DNA from 4 places in the [Bacillus] caldolyticus genome. Region 2 is predicted to be linked to each of the others. Evidence: predicted binding sites of a transcription regulator. Region 2 holds the regulator's gene; each other region holds the start of a gene.
The links. The regulator Rex, encoded in region 2, represses fermentation and respiration genes when NADH is low (regulators of the CRP and FNR family bind a similar motif). The targets are predictions, from matches to a motif close to TTGTGAAATATTTCACAA.
Positions count from the first base shown of each region.

Region 1: a site for Rex is predicted at 1,778-1,795, ahead of ric (iron-sulfur cluster repair di-iron protein). Genes of this name have one in related genera too.
Region 3: a site for Rex is predicted at 3,456-3,473, ahead of CWI35_RS07695 (L-lactate dehydrogenase). Genes of this name have one in related genera too.
Region 4: a site for Rex is predicted at 4,052-4,069, ahead of CWI35_RS07190 (cytochrome ubiquinol oxidase subunit I). Genes of this name have one in related genera too.

Region 1 covers NZ_CP025074.1:1,197,711-1,202,738, reverse strand. Annotated here, with positions in the region: gene moaA (GTP 3',8-cyclase MoaA) at 1-875, shown strand, start outside; gene ric (iron-sulfur cluster repair di-iron protein) at 963-1,670, opposite strand; gene CWI35_RS06295 (methyl-accepting chemotaxis protein) at 1,959-2,915, shown strand; gene CWI35_RS06290 (molybdopterin molybdotransferase MoeA) at 2,965-4,224, shown strand; gene mobB (molybdopterin-guanine dinucleotide biosynthesis protein B) at 4,221-4,721, shown strand; gene CWI35_RS06280 (molybdenum cofactor biosynthesis protein MoaE) at 4,718-5,028, shown strand, end outside.
Region 2 covers NZ_CP025074.1:1,754,069-1,759,096, reverse strand. Annotated here, with positions in the region: gene CWI35_RS09095 (ABC-F family ATP-binding cassette domain-containing protein) at 1-1,780, opposite strand, end outside; gene moaC (cyclic pyranopterin monophosphate synthase MoaC) at 1,877-2,365, shown strand; gene CWI35_RS09085 (redox-sensing transcriptional repressor Rex) at 2,381-3,022, shown strand; gene tatA (twin-arginine translocase TatA/TatE family subunit) at 3,039-3,191, shown strand; gene tatC (twin-arginine translocase subunit TatC) at 3,212-3,955, shown strand; gene CWI35_RS09065 (YdiK family protein) at 4,139-4,318, opposite strand; gene CWI35_RS09060 (CPBP family intramembrane glutamic endopeptidase) at 4,315-5,028, opposite strand, start outside.
Region 3 covers NZ_CP025074.1:1,455,714-1,460,741, forward strand. Annotated here, with positions in the region: gene CWI35_RS07675 (YgzB family protein) at 301-654, shown strand; gene perR (peroxide-responsive transcriptional repressor PerR) at 679-1,137, opposite strand; gene bcp (thioredoxin-dependent thiol peroxidase) at 1,362-1,838, opposite strand; gene CWI35_RS07690 (potassium channel family protein) at 1,905-2,309, opposite strand; gene CWI35_RS07695 (L-lactate dehydrogenase) at 2,479-3,432, opposite strand; gene CWI35_RS07700 (ABC transporter permease) at 3,578-4,363, opposite strand; gene CWI35_RS07705 (ABC transporter permease) at 4,367-5,028, opposite strand, start outside.
Region 4 covers NZ_CP025074.1:1,367,921-1,372,948, forward strand. Annotated here, with positions in the region: gene CWI35_RS07170 (YkvA family protein) at 1-54, opposite strand, end outside; gene CWI35_RS07175 (DMT family transporter) at 387-707, opposite strand; guanidine-I (ykkC/yxkD leader) riboswitch at 766-868, opposite strand; gene CWI35_RS07180 (hypothetical protein) at 977-1,267, opposite strand; gene cydS (cytochrome bd oxidase small subunit CydS family protein) at 1,356-1,457, opposite strand; gene CWI35_RS07185 (cytochrome d ubiquinol oxidase subunit II) at 1,457-2,485, opposite strand; gene CWI35_RS07190 (cytochrome ubiquinol oxidase subunit I) at 2,482-3,828, opposite strand; partial or broken gene CWI35_RS07195 (SpoVR family protein) at 4,115-4,753, opposite strand; gene CWI35_RS07200 (hypothetical protein) at 4,977-5,028, shown strand, end outside.

The DNA of each region.
Region 1 (5,028 bases), 560 kb from region 2:
GCGAGCTGTTGACGGTCGAGGAAATGGCGCTTCTATCGGAATGCTTTGTCGAGCTGGGCGTCGAAAAAATCCGCCTGACAGGGGGCGAGCCGCTCTTAAGGCGCGATTTGGACGCGCTTGTTGCGCGGCTGTCTGCGATTCCCGGCCTGCGCGATATCGGCTTGACGACCAATGGCGTCCATTTAGTGAAATGGGCGCAGCGGCTGAAAGAAGCCGGGTTGAAGCGCGTCAACGTCAGCTTGGATGCGTTGGATGATGACATTTTCCGAAAAATGAACGGCATCGGCGTCGGCGTCACCCCGGTGTTGAAAGGCATCGAAGCCGCCCGGGCGGCGGGGCTCGGCGTCAAGGTGAACATGGTCGTCAAAAAAGGGTGGAACGACTCGCAAATCGTGCCGATGGCGGCCTATTTCAAAGAACAAGGCATTCCGCTCCGCTTGATTGAATTTATGGATGTCGGCACCACGAACGGCTGGGATTACTCCCATGTCGTGACGAAAAAAGAGATGTATGAACAAATCAACGCCATGCACCCTCTTGAACCGGTTGAAAAAGCGTACTTCGGCGAAGTGGCGAGCCGCTACCGGTACGCGGGCACGAACGTAGAAGTCGGCTTTATCGCCTCGGTGACGGAAACGTTTTGCCGGAGCTGCACGAGGGCGCGCATTTCCGCCGATGGCAAGCTGTACACGTGTTTGTTTGCTTCTGAGGGCGTGTCGTTGAAAGACAAACTGCGCGCCGGCGCGGGGAAAGAAGAGCTGAAGGCGCTGATCGCCGCCATCTGGAGCGAGCGGACAGACCGCTATTCAGAAGAACGGACGGCAGAGACAGCGAAACAGCGCCCGAAAATTGAAATGTCGTATATTGGGGGATGAAGAAAAACGGGAGCGCTCTTTTCATAGAAGAAGCGATCCCGTTTTTGGTTTATGTTTTCGGAAGTGCGAATCGGCGTCTTTCTTCCTTTAAACCTTCACCGCCGCCAACACGCGCGGGAAGAGGATATTGTTTTCCAAATGGATGTGCGTAAATAAGTCGTCTTCAAGCGCCGCGAGCCGGCTGTAGACGAGCCGATACGTGCCGCACGCATCTTCCGGCGGGGTGAAGTCGTTGGTGATGTCGCGAATTTCTTTCATCAAATCGCCGGCTGCGTCATGTTCATTGACCAGTTCGCGGACGGCTCGCTCGACCGCTTCCCGGTTTTCCGGCGATGGGTTGTCGGCAAATTGCAAAATGAGCGGGAATGCGCCCGTTTCCTCTTTAATCAAGTGTTGCTCAAGCTCCGTTTTTAACTCATGGAACCGTTTATGCACTTGGGACAGATGTGGATGGTGCATGCCGTGCACGCGCAACACTTTCGTGACATATGGGCTGAGCTGCGGCAGTTCCTCGTTCAAATAGCGGTGATGCGTTCTTACAATATGATCGACGAGTTCGTCGAGCGGCGCTTCGTTCCAGTTTCCCGTCGGCTTGTTTTGCGCCTCCGCGTAAAGGGTGTTCAGCTCGCGAAGGAGCGCTTCGCCATCCAGTCCACGCTCTTCGATGGCCTCTTTTAACGGGCGCTGTCCGCCGCAGCAAAAATCGATGCGCCGCGCTTTAAACAAATCAGCTGCTTTCGGAAATTGAGTAACAATATCGCCAATCAATGATTGTTCAGTAAACCGCTGTTCCATTCATCCATCCCTCCATTGATCCAATCGTTACAGCTTCAGCATACCGTGTTTTCCGCGAAGGTGTTGTGACGGATCTCACATACGTAAAAAAAAGTGGACATCGATCCATGTGATAAACGTCACAACAGCACGTTTCTTCTTTATCGTACAATGAAAAAAAGCAGACTTCTGCTGACTCTTTGCAGAGGCGGTGTCTGCTTTCGTGGATGAGAACGGACATGTTCAGCAGATAACATACAACGTGTTGACAACAGAAGCCAATCAAGAGAAGGAAAAGGGGAGACGGATATGTGGGCGTTGGTGAAGGGAAGGCAGTGGGAGGAGGAAAAAACAGAACTGGAGCGGCAACTCGCTGAGATGAAAGAAGAGCTCACGAGACAAAAGGAAGCCATTCATGAGACGGTGGCAGGATTGCTCGGGGAGTTGCAGGAAATCGTTCACCAGCATGAGGTGGTCAACGGGCAACACCATGTATTAGGCCAGCTGGTTGACCGAACGAAAGAAAAGGTTGATAATGTCAGTACGCTCAGCAAGTCATCATATGCGATTTCCGACCGTTTATGCGAACAAGGGAACGCGTTGGTGGAGACGGCGGGTCAGATGGTCGCAGCCGCAAAAGAAGGTATCCGCATGTCGGAAGAAATGGAGCAGGCGATGGGGCGGCTCGGCAGTGAGATGGAAACGACATCGGCCGCGATGCATCGGTTGCGCGGCCGCTCGCAAGAAATTGAACAAATTGTGAAAGTGATCAAAGAAATCGCTGGCCAGACGAATTTGATCGCGTTAAACGCCTCGATCGAAGCCGCTCGCGCCGGGGAGCATGGCAAAGGGTTTTCCGTCGTCGCCGCTGAAGTGAGGAAATTGGCTGAGCATACGGCGGACAGCACGGAAACGATTCACCAGCTAACCGATGCCGTGCAGCAGGAAATCGAGCGGTCGCTAGAGCAAACGGAAGCCATTTCATCTTTGATCGAAACGGTTGTCCAAATGAGCATCCATACAGCTCGCAAATGGTCGGCGATGATGGAGCTGATCGATCAAGTCGAAAATCGAGCCCAAGACGTGCTAAACTATATTCAGGAACAATACCGCTATGCGGATAAAGTGAGGAAAGAGCTCGAACAGTCCGCCGCTTTGTTTGGCGAAACGCGGGAGATGATTTTGCGGCATATTGCCGATGCGAGCGTCGTTGATGAAAAGTTGGCAGAAGGCATAAAACAGCTGCAACAATGGCAACAACGTTGAAAGAACGATATGGTTGCCGCCAGCCGTATGATCGAAAGGAGAGAGAGAGATGGTCGAAAGACGAACCCCGATTCCTGTATCGGAAGCGATCGATCGGGTGATGCGTTATGCCGGAGTGGGAGAAGAGGAAACAGTGCCGCTTCGCCAGTCGTATGGCCGCTATTTGGCCGAAGATTTGCGTGCTGACCATGACGTGCCGCCGTTTGACCGCTCGCCGTATGACGGATTTGCCATTCGCGCCGCCGACTCGGAAGGAGCGGGACTTGACCATCCGGTCGAGTTTGAAGTCATTGAAACGATCGGCGCCGGGCAAGTGGCGAAGCAGCCCGTCGGCCCGTTTCAAGCGGTGCGCTTGATGACCGGGGCGCAAATTCCCCAAGGATGCGATGCGGTCGTCATGTTGGAGCTCGCCAAACAGTACGAGCGGGATGGAAAAACGTATATGGCCATTAAACGCCCGTTCCGCCCTGGCGACAACATTTCGTTTCAAGGGGAAGATGCGAAAAAAGGGCAGCCGCTTGTCGAAAAAGGAACGCGCATCAATCCCGGGGTGGCGGCGCTCTTGGCGACGTTCGGCTACGCCGAAGTGAAGGTGGCGAAAAAGCCGCGGATTGGCATTTTTGCGACTGGAAGCGAACTGCTCGACGTCTCTGAACCGCTTGTGCCGGGAAAAATCCGCAACAGCAACGCCTACATGATCGAGGCGCAGGTGTTCAAAAGCGGCGCCGAGCCGATTTATTTCGGCCAGCTGGCCGACGACCTCGACGCGTGCTTTCACGCCGTGCGCCAGGCGCTCGACCAAGTGGACATGCTCATTACGACCGGCGGCGTCTCGGTCGGGGATTTCGATTATTTGCCCGCCATTTACAAGCGGCTCGGAGCGAACGTGTTGTTTAACAAAATCGCCATGCGCCCGGGGAGCGTGACGACCGTCGCCGAGATTGATGGCAAGCTGCTGTTCGGTCTATCCGGAAACCCGTCGGCGTGCTACGTCGGCTATGAACTGTTTGTCCGCCCGGTCGTGCGCACGCGGCTGTTTTCGGCCAAGCCGTATTTGAAAAAAGCGAAAGCCACCCTTGGCGCCGATTTTCCGAAGCCGAACCCGTTCACCCGCTTCGTGCGCAGCCGGGTCGAGGCGGTTGACGGTCGGCTTGTCGTGAAGCCGGTCGGCATGGACAAGTCGAACATCGTCACCTCGCTTGCCTTTGCGAACGCCTTGATGGTGCTGCCGGGCGGAACGAGAGGGTTTGCGGTTGGCGATGAGGTGGAAGTGTGGCTTTTGGATGACGATGAGGGGTCAAGCGAATGAACGTCTGGCAAGTCGTCGGCTATAAACATAGCGGCAAAACGACGCTTATGGAAAAATGGGTGGCGGCCGCTGTCCGGGAAGGATGGCGCGTCGGGACGGTGAAGCACCACGGCCATGGCGGCGAGCCCGCGCGGCCGGAAGGCGTCGATTCCGTCCGCCATGAGCGGGCCGGGGCGGTGGCAACGGCGGTGGAAGGAGACGGGCTTTTGCAGCTTCATCTCCGCCGCCCGTTGTGGCGGTTGGATGATGTGTTGGCGCTTTATGCGCCGCTTCGGCTCGATCTCGTGTTGGTCGAAGGCTACAAACAAGAGCGGCACCCGAAAGTCGTGCTCGTCCGCACTTGGGAAGATTGGGCGTCGCTTCAGCACCTCGCCAACATCCGCGCCGTCATCGCCTGGGAGCCGCTCGAAGGGCCGCTAGCGCACCCGGTGTTTTCGCTGGCCGATGATGACGAATATATTCCATGGCTCATGAACGAGGTGAGAACACGAACATGACAGAACCGTTGTTTGCCATTACCGACCGGCCGATTTCGGTCGAGGATGTGATGAAAAAAGTGATGCGTCCGGAAGCGGGGGCGGTCGCTGTCTTTGCCGGCACGGTGCGCGAATGGACGAACGGCAAGAGGACGCTCTTTTTGCAATATGAGGCGTACGTGTCGATGGCCGAGAAAATGCTCGCGCAAATCGGGGCGGAAATTGCGGAGAAATGGCCAGGGGCGAAAACCGCCATCACCCACCGGATCGGGCGGCTTAAGATCGGCGACATCGCCGTCGTCATCGCGGTTTCCTCGCCGCACCGCGC
Region 2 (5,028 bases):
TTTGTGCTTCAAGCGCTGCAATCTCGGCTTCGATTTCATCCAAGCGGCGTTGGCGCTGGCGCCGTCGTTTTTTTTCCTCTTTTTCTTGCTCGTATGTCGTTTTGGCAGAATCACTTGCCGTTTCTGTCGGGCGGACGTTCAGGAGCGCCAGTTCGCGCATTTCTTCTTTTTTGGCGATGTAGTAATCATAGTCGCCTAAGTATTCAGTTAGGCCTCCGCTGGAAAGTTCAAACACCTTTGTTGCGATTCGGTTGATGAAATAGCGGTCGTGGGAAACGAACAAAATCGTTCCCGGGTAGTCGATGAGCGCTTGCTCGAGCACTTCTTTGCTGTCGAGGTCTAGATGGTTTGTCGGTTCGTCCAAAAGGAGGACATTTGCTTTTTGCAGCATCAGCTTGGCGAGCGCCAGGCGTGCTTTCTCCCCGCCGCTTAAAGCGGAGACCGGTTTTAAGGCATCATCGCCGGAAAACAGGAAGTTGCCGAGCACAGTGCGAATTTCTTTTTCCGTCTTTTCGGGGTAGGCGTCCCACAGCTCGTCAAGCACCCGTTTGTTCGATGACAAATCAGCTTGGTCTTGATCGTAATAGCCGATTTGGACGTTTGCGCCGTAGCGGAGCTCTCCTGCTTGGATAGGGAGTTTTCGGGCGATCGCCTTCAGCAATGTCGACTTGCCGATGCCGTTCGGCCCGACTAGGGCGACGCTTTCGCCGCGCGTGATGCGGAAGCTGATTTGGCGGATGATGGGTGCACCGTCGCCATAGCCAACGGCTATGTCTTCAGCGGTGAGCACTTCATAGCCGCTCGGTCGATCGATCGAGAACGAAAAGGAGGCTGATTTTTCATCGCCGACAGGCCGTTCGAGCCGTTCTATTTTTTCCAGTTGCTTTCGCCGGCTTTGCGCCCGTTTGGCCGTCGAGGCACGGGCGATGTTGCGCTGGATGAAGTCTTGGAGTCGGGCGATTTCTTCTTGCTGTTTCTCGTACCGTCTTAACTCTTGTTCGTATTGCTCGGCCCGCAACTCCAAATAGCGGCTGTAGTTGCCGGCATAGTGTTTGAGCGTGGCATTCGACAGTTCGTATACGTCAGTGACGATTTTGTCTAAAAAGTAGCGGTCGTGGGAAACAACCAGGACGGCACCGGGATAGGCTTGCAAGTACTGCTCCAGCCAAGCGAGCGTCTCAAGATCCAAATGGTTCGTCGGCTCGTCCAAAATCAATAAATCCGGCTTGGACAACAGCAATTTCCCAAGGGCAAGACGCGTCCGCTGTCCGCCGCTTAACGACGAGATCGGCGTTGTTTTATAATCATATGAGGAAAACTGCAGCCCGTGCAAAACGGAGCGGATATCGGCTTCGTATTGGTAGCCGCCTTGTTCTTTGTATTGTTCTTGCAGCTCGTCATACGTTTTCAGCGTTTTTTCATAGCGAGCTGGATCGGCGAGTACGTCTGGGTCGCCGAGTTGCATGCTGAGTTCGGCGAGCTGTTTTTCGAGTCCTAGAAGCGGGGTGAATACCTCAAGCATTTCGTCCCAAATGGAACGCGGCGAGTCGAGCCCGCTGTTTTGCGCCAAATAGCCGATTTTGATATGGTTTGGTTTGATGATTTTGCCGCTGTCGAAAGAGAGTTCACCGGCGATGATTTTCAACAATGTCGATTTTCCTGCTCCGTTGCGGCCGACAAGGGCAATTCGGTCGCGGGACTGTATTTCTAGTTTTATATTCGATAAAATAAGGTCAGCGCCGAAATATTTCGTGAGCCCGTGCACTTGCAAAATGATCATGTCCGTCACCTCGCGAATAGTTTAACGTAAGTCGCGAAAACGGTCAAAGACGAATGATGAAAAATCGTGTATAGTGTATAAATGGAGGAGATTGTATTGTCATCGTTCACTCATTTCAATGAACAAGGGCGCGCGAAAATGGTTGATATTACGCACAAAGAAGATACTGTGCGAGTGGCTGTGGCGCAAACGAGCGTGACTGTCAGCCGGGAAATTTACGAAAAAATGACGAGCAATGCGATCGAGAAAGGGGATGTGCTCGCCGTCGCTCAAGTGGCGGGGGTGATGGCGGCGAAGAAGACAGCTGACCTTATTCCAATGTGTCACCCGCTTATGTTAAAGGGTGTGGACATTGCTTTTGCTTGGGAAAACGATGGAGAAGCGCATAAGCTCGTCATCACGGCAACGGTGAAAACGAAAGGGAGCACAGGAGTGGAAATGGAAGCGCTGACGGCCGCTTCGGTCTGTGCGTTGACAGTGTACGATATGTGCAAGGCGCTTGATAAAGGAATGGTCATCGGTCCGACGTATTTGGTCGAAAAAACGGGCGGGAAGTCTGGCCATTACCGACGGAAAACCGATTAGCTAGGGGATGAGATCATGAGCAACGAACAACCGAAAATTCCGCAGGCAACCGCCAAACGGCTGCCGCTTTACTATCGGTTTTTGAAAAACTTGCACGCTTCCGGCAAGCAACGCGTCTCCTCTGCCGAGTTGAGCGAGGCGGTGAAAGTCGATCCGGCGACGATCCGCCGCGATTTCTCCTATTTTGGTGCGCTTGGTAAAAAGGGATACGGGTATAATGTCAATTATTTGTTGTCGTTTTTCCGCCGGACGCTTGAAGAGGATGAGGTGACCGAAGTCGCCTTGTTTGGCGTCGGCAATTTAGGCACCGCCTTTTTAAACTATAATTTTTCGAAAAACAACAATACGAAAATCGTGATGGCGTTTGATGTCGATGAGCGGAAAGTAGGAACGACAGTCGGCGGGGTGCCGGTCTATCATCTCGATGAGTTGGAGGAGCGGCTTCACGAAAACATCCCGGTCGCCATTTTAACCGTGCCGGCCGCCGCGGCTCAAGCGCTGACCGACCGCCTTGTCGCCCAAGGAATTAAAGGCATTTTAAACTTTACTCCGGCGCGGTTGAACGTGCCGAACCATATTCGCGTCCATCATATCGATTTAGCCATTGAGCTGCAGTCGCTCGTCTATTTTTTGAAAAACTATCCATCGCCATCGTAAAAGGAGAGAACAACACATGAAATATTTGTTGCTCGTTGCTGCAATTTTGTTGCTGTTTGGCACGAAAAAGCTGCCGGAATTAGGGCGGTCGTTCGGCCAGTCGCTTCGCGAGTTTAAAGACGCCACAAAAGGGCTCGCTGATGACGAAGAAACGAAAACCGACCGATGACAAGGCAGGATGGAGAAACAATGAATGACAAAGAAATGTCGGTGTATGAGCATCTGGGTGAACTGCGAAAACGGCTCATCATCGTGCTCATCTTTTTTGCTGCGGCGCTTGTCGTTAGTTTCTTTTTTGTCGATGATGTCATTTTGTATTTGCAGCGAACGGCCGAGGCGAAGCATTTGACCATGAACGCCTTCCGCCTCACCGATCCGATTAAAGTGTATTTTCAGTTTGCCTTTGTCATCGCAGCTGTGCTGTCGACTCCGGTGCTGTTGTATCAAATTTGGGCGTTTGTCAGCCCCGGTCTGTATGAAAAAGAGCGGAAAGTGACGTTAAGCTATATCCCGGCGTCGATCGTTCTTTTTTTAGCAGGCGTCAGCTTCGCTTATTTCGTCTTGTTTCCGTTTGTCGTTCGATTTATGAGCCAGCTGGCTGACCAACTAGGGGTTCAACAAATGATCGGCATTAATGAATATTTTCAGTTTTTGCTTCAGCTCGTGCTGCCGTTTGGCATCGTATTTCAGCTTCCGATTGTTGTGCTGTTTTTTACCCGCTTAGGGCTTATTACGCCGCAGCTTCTTGTTCGCATCCGCAAGTATGCGTATTTAGCGCTGCTTATTTTAGCGGCGGTCATTACGCCGCCGGATGTGTTGTCGCAAGTGATCGTCATGATTCCGCTCACCATTTTGTATGAAGGAAGCATTTGGGTGGCGCGCATCGGCTATCGGAAAGCGCAGCGAGCAGTCGAGCAGGAAGGCAATGAGTGAGGCGGGACGAAAAACATTGAGAGGAAAGCGAGCAAGGCCGGGCCAAACGAAGGGGCTGTCTCAAAAGCCGCAAAACAGGGTTTTGAGGCCGGCCTCTTGTTTTTTTGTTTCCATTTTCACGATATGATCACCGTCATGGGATTGATGTTCTGGTCCCTTCCCGCGCGAATCACGGGAAGGGGGTCAGCGTTTTGAGGCGAAAAGAAGGCGAAGGGCGGTGCCGAAATCAAAGGCAGCGAGCGCCGCTAAAGCGATGGTGGAGACGTTCCAAACCGTTTCATGAGCACTTTCGATGGCCAAATACGTAAACATTGAGCCTAAGACGAAATACAGAAGCGAAAACAGCCGAGGGTTTCGCATCATAGCCAAACCCTCCAAACGGCGAGCGGCAGCTCGGACTGGCGCATCATTTTCTCAATCTCGTCGGCCAATAGCGTCTGCATGACGACGACGAACGTATTCATGGCGACATGGGCGAAAATCGGTACGAAAATGCGTCCGGTTTTTGCGTATAAAAACGCGAATACCATCCCCATGGATGTGTACAGAAGCAAATGTTCCGGCTCCATATGGACAATGGCAAACAAGAGCGAACTGACAAGCGCAGCAAGCCAAAAGTTGTATTTTTCATAAAGCGAGCCGAAAATGATTTTGCGGAAGATGAGCTCTTCCAAAATCGGGCCGATGACGGAGGTGACGACGACCAACAGCGGCGTCAGGCGGATGATATCGATGATTTGCCTTGTATTTTCCGACCCTGGTTTGATGCCGAGCAGCCGCCATTCGATGTTGGCGGCGATGCTTTGGGCCGCGAGCGCCAAAAAGACGCCCAAGACCGCCCACATCCACGAGGAAGCAAGCGGCAGCCGCCGCATCATTCGTTCGTTGCGGTCACCGCGGAGCAGCCATAGGATAATGACAAAAGCGAGCAGGAAACTAATGATCGCCCAATACCCGGAAGCCAGTTTGGCGGCTTCGAGGCGGCTTTCCGTTCCTTGGCCGACGCCGAGGGCGCGAAGAAGCGGCACGCCGACAAAGGCGGACAGCTGCATGACGATATACGTGATGATGAC
Region 3 (5,028 bases), 300 kb from region 2:
GACAGACAACCATACGTTCCTATTTTGAGCCGGCTGTTTTTTCTGCAACGTTTTTTCCTCCCTTCCACCATCATCAATCATCACATTGCGTTTGTGCAGATGTTCAAACAATGCTGTCAACGCCTGTTTCATTTCAGAAAGACCAGAATGCTTGCATCCATGAAGCTGTCGTTTGTTGCCGTCATTCGTTATTCGACAAAAAAAGAGGAATTCCTTTCTTTAAAACGTCGATTTTGTTGATTTCTTCTTCGCGATGGGACCCCGTTTTATGGTATAGTGGTCTATGTAGGAGGGACTGTGATGAGCATCAAATATTCGAGCAAAATCAACAAAATTCGCACTTTCGCCTTAAGCTTGATTTTTATCGGTGTCATTGTCATGTATCTTGGGCTGTTTTTTCGTACGTCCCCGGTCATCATGACGTTGTTTATGTTGTTTGGGATGTTGTTTCTTGTCGCCAGTGGCATTGTATATTTTTGGATCGGCACACTCTCGACGAGAGCCGTCCAAGTTGTTTGCCCGTCGTGCGGCAAAGTGACAAAAATGCTCGGACGCGTCGATTTATGCATGTTTTGCCGTGAACCGTTGACGTTAGACCGCGAACTGGAAGGAAAAGAGTTTGACGAAAAGTACAACAAAAAAAGAAAAAGCTGATAGCCGCCTTGTGCTATCAGCTTTTTAATGCGAATGCGCCGGCGCCCCGCTTTTTTGACAGTCAGGGCAGACTCCGTACACTTCCATGCGATGATGGTCGACCTTAAAGCCGGTGACGTGAGCGGCAAGCTGCTCGACTTCATCAAGCGCTGGATAGTGGAAATCGACAATTTTGCCGCACTCTTCACAGATGACGTGATAATGATTGGAAGTGACGAAGTCAAACCGGCTTGACGAATCGCCGTACGTCAGCTCTTTGACAAGCCCGATTTCCTTAAAGACGCGCAAGTTATTGTAGACGGTAGCTACACTCATGTTTGGGAATTTCCCTTCCAGCGCTTTGTATATTTCATCAGCCGTCGGATGGGACATCGAGCTGATCAAATACTCCAATATCGCATGACGCTGCGGCGTGATGCGTATGCCAGTCTTTTTCAGCATGTCAAGCGCTTCCTTCAGTTGCTCGTTGTCAGACACCGTCATGCACCTCACTCTCTGTGCAAAGGTGAAAAAAATTATCACTTTATAATATTTATAATTAGTCTACAAAGAATACATGCCATTTGTCAATATAGATGCCATTAATATATGGGCTCAGACGCCATTTTAACAAAAAAAGGAGGCGGAAATTGTTTCCGCCTCTTATGTCATTCATTTGAGGAGGTTACTATGTATCATACGCCAAACGATGTACATTGTCTGGACGCTTACCTAGATGACGCTAGTCGGGCGACTTCCGCAAGCGCCTCATCGACATGCCCCTTCACTTTCACCCCGCGCCATTCTTGGACCAACGTTCCGTCGGGGGCGATAATGAATGTCGAGCGATCAATGCCCATATATTCCTTGCCGAAATTTTTCTTTTTCTTCCATACCCCATACAGCTCGGCCACTTCATGCCGCTCATCAGAAAGAAGCAAAAATGGCAACTCATATTTTTCGATAAACGCCTCATGCCGATTCATCGGGTCGGTGCTCACTCCTAAAATGACGGCGTTCAACTCAGCGAACTGCGCATGGCGATCGCGAAAGTCGCACGCTTCGGCTGTGCACCCCGGGGTCATGTCTTTTGGATAAAAGTAAAGCACCACATACCGGCCGCGAAAATCAGACAGCGAAACCATTTTCCCATTGCTTGCCGGCAAGGTGAAATCTGGAGCTGGCTGGCCAATGGCAATCGTCATGTCGTTCCCCCCGTCTTCTTCGTTTTCTTTTAGCGTAGCGAAGACGAAGGGAAATTGCAACTCATATCAGCGATGATCCCAGTCAAACACGGTGCGCGTCACGATGACAGCGGGCATAATGTAGCCGAGCAGCGCTTCGGCAATGGCGATCCACCGCCCGACGCCGATCGGAGTGACATCACCGTATCCGACCGACAAAAGCGTCATACCGCTTAAATACAAGCTGTCTTCAAGCAGCGACAAACGATCTTTCGATGCGCTATTTGGGGATGGGGTAAACACAGCATGGCCGTTTACTTGCAAAATCATATAAATCATGGCAAAACCGAGCAACATCGTTAAATACCATTGGACGAGAACCCATAAGCTATCGAGTGACAGGCGATGCGTCGCTTGCACGCGCACTGTCCAAAGCGAGGTGATGCTGCCGAGCAGTACGGCGGCAACAATGCCAAGGAAGGCGTAATCCATCACGTTCCCCCCATTTTTGTCCGTCGTTCATATATACGCGGACAACCGGGCGATTATACCGCATGACCCTCCGCACCCTGCTTGAATCGGCAGCACTCCTGTATTCCACCGGATCGCCCGACCCATTTGACAAGCCAGCGTCCCGTCAGATGAAGCCAATCGTTGCGCTTTACTGAGCAAAATAGCGCGCCAATACACCTTTTAACGTCGCAGCACTACGGTGGAACCATTTTTTCTCCTCCTCGTCAAGTTCAATTTCAATCACTTCGCGGATGCCATTTCGGTTGATCACAGCAGGCACACCGATGTAGACATCGCGTTCGCCGTATGGGCCGTCCAAGTAAGCGGAAACGGTCAAAATGGCATTTTCATGATGCAAAATGGCGCGCGTCACGCGGGCAAGCCCCATAGCAATCCCGTAGTACGTCGCTCCTTTTTTCTCAATAATTTGGTAGGCGGCATCGCGCACATTGACAAAAATGCGCTCGAGCTCTTTTTGCGCTTCTTCCCCTTTGGACTCGACCAGCTTGCGGATCGGCACGCCGCCGATATCAGCCTGGCTCCAAACCGGGAGTTCAGTGTCGCCATGTTCGCCGATAATATAGGCGTGCACGTTCGTCGGGGCGACGGCGAAATAGTCGCCCAACAAGAAGCGGAACCGCGCCGTGTCCAAAATCGTGCCCGATCCGATTACTCGCTCTTGCGGCAGGCCGCTGAATTTCCACGTCGCGTACGTTAAAATGTCGACCGGATTGGTGGCGACGAGAAACAGTCCTTGAAATCCGGATGCCATGACCGACTCAACGATCGAGCGGAAAATGGCAATGTTTTTGTCCACAAGATCAAGCCGCGTCTCGCCCGGTTTTTGGTTGGCGCCGGCGCAAATGACAACCAAATCGGCATCGCGGCAATCATCGTAATCGCCGTGCCAAATGTCAGCCGGCTTCGGCGCAAATACTTTCCCATGGTTGAAGTCCATCGCATCGCCCTCAGCCTTGTTTTCATTTGCATCGATGAGCACGATCTCATCGGCAATCCCTTGATTCATTAAGGCAAACGCATAACTGGCGCCGACAAACCCGGTGCCGACGACCGCTACCCGATTTCCTCTCCCGTTTTTCATCACTATTCACCTCTTCTTCCTTTTTGTGAATATATTCACATTTTATTTTACGCCACAACATGCTAACGATACAGACAAGGTTGTGTCGATTGCTTGACCATTGTTTGTCATTTTGATGGCAAATGAACAAAAACGGGCGGGGCGCCTAGCTCCCCGTCCCGCGATATCGTCTCACCCCGGCGTTCCAAAGCATGACCGAAACGGTGAAGCAAACCATGCCGACCACTGGGGTGAAAAAGGCATAACTGTACCATTCCTTTTTATCAAGAAAATAAGCAGCTGGATAAACGCCGACAAAGGCAAACGGCAGCACCCACGTTAAAATATAGCGGATGACGCGATGATAAATATCGATCGGGTAGCGGCCATAGCTGCTGATGTTGTACATCATCGGCATGATGGATGTGCGGGCGTCGGCAAAAAAACTGATCGTCGCCAGTGAAATGAAAATGCCGGCATAAATCAATGCACCGCCAATGACAAACAAAATAAACACGAAGACATCATACCAATGAAATGAAAGAGACAAGCGGCTGCCGGCATACAGCATAATGATCAGCCCGGGCACAGCGCCAAGCAACGATTCGAGCTCCATCCGCTCCAAAACAATTTGAAACAGGCTGTTTAGCGGGCGCGTCAACACGCGATCCATTTCCCCCTGCACAATATATCGTTCATTAAAATCCCAAAGGTTAAAAAAGGCGCCAAATACGGCATATGGAACAAGAAAAAAACCGTAAATAAACAAAATCTCATCGCGCGACCAGCCGTGAAGCAGCGTCGTATGGCCGAACACAACCAGCAAAAATACCAAGTTGACCGCCTGAGCCATAAAGTCAGACAGCCACTCCACGAACAAATCGGCTCGATATTGCAGCTTTGTCTTCATATATTGCGCCATGTATTGAAAAAAAACCGATACGTAAAACAACGTTTACCCCCCTTGCACAACAAGACGCTTTTTCGCCGCTCTCCATAACCATCCAATCGGAAAAAGCAATACGATGCACCACGTTGCCTGCAGAAGCAGGCCATCACGGACAGCAGCACCTTTAAAACTTTCTGTCATGATCATGCTTGGGATGTAGCTGATGGCTTGAAACGGGAAATACATCATCGCCCGTTGCGCCCAATCAGGATAAAAGGAAAGCGGCAAAATGAGCCCAGAAAACAAGTCGATGATAAACCGCTTCGCCCTAAGCAACCCTTCATTTCGGAACGTAAAGAACGTCACAACCCCCGCAAGCAAGTTCAGCTCCGAAAAAATGATAAAGCTGAATAGAAGCGACAAGCCGAAAGACAGCCACGTTTTGGCGTGTCCCGGAAACTGAAGCGGCAAAAAAAGCGATACGACCAAAAGCCCAGGCAGCGATAAAAAGAAAAGGCGAAACAGCCCTTCGCCAAGCCCTTGCACAGCTTTCATCCCTAAATAGCTGTACGGGCGGATCAGTTCAATCGCTACTTTTCCATCGCGGATTTCCATGGCGATTTCACGGTCAAGGTTGTTAAAATAAAACGCCCGCGCCAGCCAGGAAATGGCGACATACGTCGTCATTTGCCCAAGCGACATCCCTTGCATCGATGATTTGCCGCCAT
Region 4 (5,028 bases), 390 kb from region 2:
TAGAAAACGCCGGACATGGACGATGAAGCGAAGCCGTTTCCACCATTTACGCATGCCATCCCCTCCACTTTTTGTTCTTTTGAAACCGAACCTATCTTCCTTTACGATTATCTTCCCCCCTTTTGTTTCATGAAATGAAAGAAGGCCCTTACCATCTTTGGTAAAGGCCTCCATAAATAAAATAGACCTTTACCAACATCGGTAAAGGTCTCGCTAACAACGTCGCCGTTGCCAACAAAGCCGAGGGCATGCGCCCTGAACTGACGACTTTGCTGTTAAAGCTACTCCCCTTTAACAAAAGAAACTATATTCGTTTTTATATTTTCATGATATTCAATATTTATACCTGTTGTCAACTCTTTTTCTTGACAAGAAATGAATCCAATTTATTGCCCCGCCGTAAACTTCAAACCAATGACTCCGACAAGAATGCAAAGCAAAAACGCCACACGCGGCGCGTTGACTGGCTCGTTTAAAAACAACATGCCGACCAAGGCCGCGCCGAGCGCTCCGATTCCCGTCCACACCGCATAGGCGGTGCCGATCGGCAACGTTTTTATCGCCAGTGATAAAAAGTAAAAGCTCGTCGCCATCCCCGCAATCGTCACAACAGAAGGCCAAAAGCGGGCAAACCCGTTCGTATATTTCAGCGCGATCGCCCATACAACTTCGAACAAACCAGCAACTATTAAATAAACCCACGCCATGCCCCGTCCTCCCTTTTTAGCGAAAATAAAAAAGCCGCGAGAACGATCGAAACGATGCTCCTCCCGGGCTTTTGTCCCTCCGTGCACGCGGCGATGCCGCGCGTTTTCTCTCGGTCGCAGGCCGGCCGCAAAGCAGCCGCGGAACCCTAGAAAACCTTTTTCTTCTTTTTTTCCGCTGTTATTGTACCATGTTTGTGGCCAATCGGCTACTGATTTAACCATCGTGCCGCTGGCATAGCAAGAAAGCAGATGGGACATTCCCATCTGCTTTATACCGGATCGTTATCAACATCGCTGTACGATTCAATCGCTTGATCGAGCGCCCGATAGGCCTCAGCGAAAGCGTTTGTCGCCGATTCATCTCCCGCCTCGGCCAGCTCCATTCGCGCATTGCGCGCGTGAGTCACCGCACGGATGACATCTTCGATCATTTGCCGTTTATCCCCGGCGCTCGCTTTTAACCGTTCAAGCTCATGAATCGCCCCATCAAGACTCGTCGAGCGCGGTTCGTCAAACGATTGTTCCAGCTGCTCTTTCACACGCTCCAATATTTCTTTCATCATCGCCCATCCTTTCTCTATTCGTTGTCATCCGCTAGTGTGGGCGATTGGCGGCAAACTATGCATTACCAAGACGCTGAAATTGTGTCTACTCATTTACGTGCACATCTTTCAAACCAGCCCAAAACGCGGCGATGATCGACAGGGCGACGATGATCATCGGCGCATACATGATCAAAAATGTTTGCATTATCCTTTTCCCCCTTCCCATTTTCCTTTAACGTACGCCTTGTTAAACAAAAAGAGGCGCATAAGCAAATAAAGTGACGGAATTAATAACAGAAGGCCGGCAATAAACGCGACGATCAACGCCATAGCCATCGTCTCATTCGTAAACCCGTCATAAATCGTCAAATACGGGTACAACAAATACGGATAATGTGAAATGCCATAGGCGTAAAAGGCGAACGCATATTGAAACAACAGCGCAATAAACGCCCAGCCGAACCGCCGCTGCCGCCAAAGCAGCCAAACGGTAATGACAAAAAACAAAAAGGAAATGACCAGCATCCACGCCACATTCCATAGGTTGGCGTAATGCTCGGGATTATGGTAGCGGAGCTGGTAAATAATGAGCAGCGCTGACAACATCGTCGGCCCGCTCCAAAGAAGAGCGTAGCGGCGCAACAGCGCCCGCGCCCGTTCATCCTTGGCCTCGTCCGCATAGTACGTTAAGAAAACGGCAGAAATGTAAAGAACGCTCGTCACACTGAGCAGCACAATGCTCCATGACAACGGGCTTGCAAACAGCTTCCCATAATCCAGCGCAACGCCTGAGGCGCCTGCCTCCACAAACCCGCCTTCGGAAATCGTCAACACGATGGACAGGGAGGCCGGAATAAACAACCCCGTCAATCCATAAGCGATTAAATACCAGTTCCGTTCCGTCCCCCCATACGTATGAAACGCATAGTACGAGCCGCGAATAGCTAACAAAATGATGGAGATGCTCGCCGGGACAAGCAAAATAGAACCGTAATAATACGCCGTTTTCGGAAAAAAGCCGACAATGCCGACAAAGAAAAAGACAAGAAAGACGTTCGTCACTTCCCATACAGGGGAAAGATAGCGCTGAATGATGCGGTGCAAAATATGCTGTTTGTTTGCCCAATGGCTATAGGCGCTGAAAAACCCAGCCCCGAAATCAATCGAGGCAACGATAATGTACCCGAACAAAAACAGCCATAACACCGAAATGCCAATGACTTCGAGCGTCATGGCGCCACCTCCCCGTTATTGGCCCGCTCTGCCAGCTCCCGTTCAACCGGGTTGCGGCGGAACATACGGATGAGCACTGTTGCGCTCGCAATTACTAACACCATATACAAAAGGCAAAACAACACAAGCATCGTATCCACATGCGCCGACGATGTCGCTCCTTCCGCCGTTTTCATATAGCCGCGCAAAATCCACGGCTGCCGCCCGACTTCCGCTAAGTACCATCCCGCCTCAATCGCAGCCATCGCCAGCGGCCCTCCCGCCACCAGCAGTCCAAAAAACCACTTTTTCGCCGTCCACTTCCAGCGGAAAATCGATCCGAGCCAATACGCGGCTGCGACAACCATTAAAAACACCCCGATCGTGACCATCACATCGAATAAGTAATGAATGTACAGTGGTGGGCGTTCATCTTCCGGAACTTCGTTCAGTCCGGTCACAACCGCAGCGGGATGGTTATGGGCCAAAATGCTAAGGGCATATGGAATTTCCAAGGCATATTTCACTTCCCCGTCTTCTTGGAGCGCGCCGAACAGGATCAACGGTGCATGGGAGCTCGTTTCAAAATGCCATTCAGCAGCCGCCAGCTTTTCTGGCTGGTATTCGGCTAAAAATTTGCCCGATAAGTCGCCAATCAATGCACTGGCTACCGAAAAAATAAAAGCTGTTTTCATCATTAAATGAAGTGCCTTGCGATGATAAATGTGACGATTGCCTTTCCATAAATGCCAAGCGGCGATCGAAGCAAGCACGAATGCTGACGTCATATACGAAGTCGCCAGCACATGGGCGACTTTCGTCGGCATCGCTGGGTTGAACATAGCCGCGATTGGATCGATGTTGACAAGCTCGCCGTTTTTAAATTCAAACCCTTGCGGCGTATTCATAAACGCGTTCACCATCGTAATAAACATGGCTGATGCTGAAGACCCAATTGCCACCGGGATAAGCAAAAGCAAATGTTTTTTCTGATTTTCGAACCGATCCCATGTATACAAATAAATGCCGAGGAAAATGGCTTCAAAAAAGAAGGCGAACGTCTCCATGAACAGCGGCAAGCTGATCACTTGGCCAGCCAGCTGCATAAAGTTCGGCCATAAAAGCGACAGCTGCAAGCCGATCGCTGTTCCTGTCACCACGCCGACCGCTACGGTGATGACAAAACCGCGCGTCCAGCGGCGAGCGAGTAAGATGTAATGCATATCATTTTTGCGAATCCCAACCCACTGGGCAATGGCGATCATCAGTGGAATCCCGACGCCGATCGTGGCATAAATGATGTGGACCGTCAGCGTCAATCCCGTCAAAATACGGCTAAGCAGCACCGGATCGTAACCGTTCACGATTCATCCCCCCCTTATGAAAACAAGCGGCCAATCAAGGAAAGCAAGACAACAGCCGCAACAGCAAAGCTAACGAACACAAGCGTTTTTTCATGCCGCTTCCACATATCCATCCCCCCGGGCGAACAAACAGTGGTGAAGAATTTGTGACAACCATCACAAATTATCCACTTCATATTATTTCATAAAATCGGGGACGCTATCCGGCATGATTTCGAATAATTTGTGTCATTTTTCACATATTCATCGTGACAAACAAAAAAAGCAGGAAATCCCTGCCCTCATGTTATAAATATTTCCGATGCACCGTTTTCCCGTCATACGTAAACAACATCGGCTTTTCCTCGACGACCGTCTCCATATGGACCGGACGGCCCCACAACTGATAAATGTATGGGAGCACTTTTTCTAAATACTTCAGATCGAGTTCGATTCCTTCATACCAATGCTTCAAATACAACTCTCCGTTGCGCATATAATCGCCGTCATTGACCGTGATATACGGGAATCCGCCGTTTACCCGCATGCTGACGAGTTGGTCGCGGATATGCTCCCAGTTTTTGTCGACGATTTTATATTCTTTCCCCTGTTTTTGGAACAAATACATATCTTCGCGCATGACGAGCTCTTTCGTTAAATAGTTGCGCAAAAACGAAATGTCGGATTCGAGTTCGCGCACTTCAAAAATTTTCGCCCTCCCCGACCCCGGCTTGACGCCGTATTTTTTCATCTCCTCAGTCGGGTTGTTCCACCGCTCTTCAATGTCTTCAAAAATTTTCAGTCCTAAATAATACGGATTGATGCCAGTGCGCGACGGTTGCACGACGTTGGCGTTCAGTTTCGCAAATTCAATCGCCTCATCGCTCGTCAAATCCATCTCGCGCAAAATGCGCTGATGCCAATACGTCGCCCAACCTTCGTTTAGCTAAGGTGCTTAGACGATAAAACCTTAATAGTTTTTGTTTTCTCATAATTACCTAAACAATACATTACGTCTAGTGTATGCTCAATTAAATTCTTTAAAACCATATACCAAAAACCCCTAACCTTTAACTAATCAAAAAATCAGTTTTCATATACATGTAACCGAAGAATATATTTCTAAATAAGAGGTAAAGTAAATAATAAATAAAAGAGGGGTATTCAAGATGTCAAGATATAACATCGTTGTTGGCTGTGGAAATATCAACTGTGCTAATA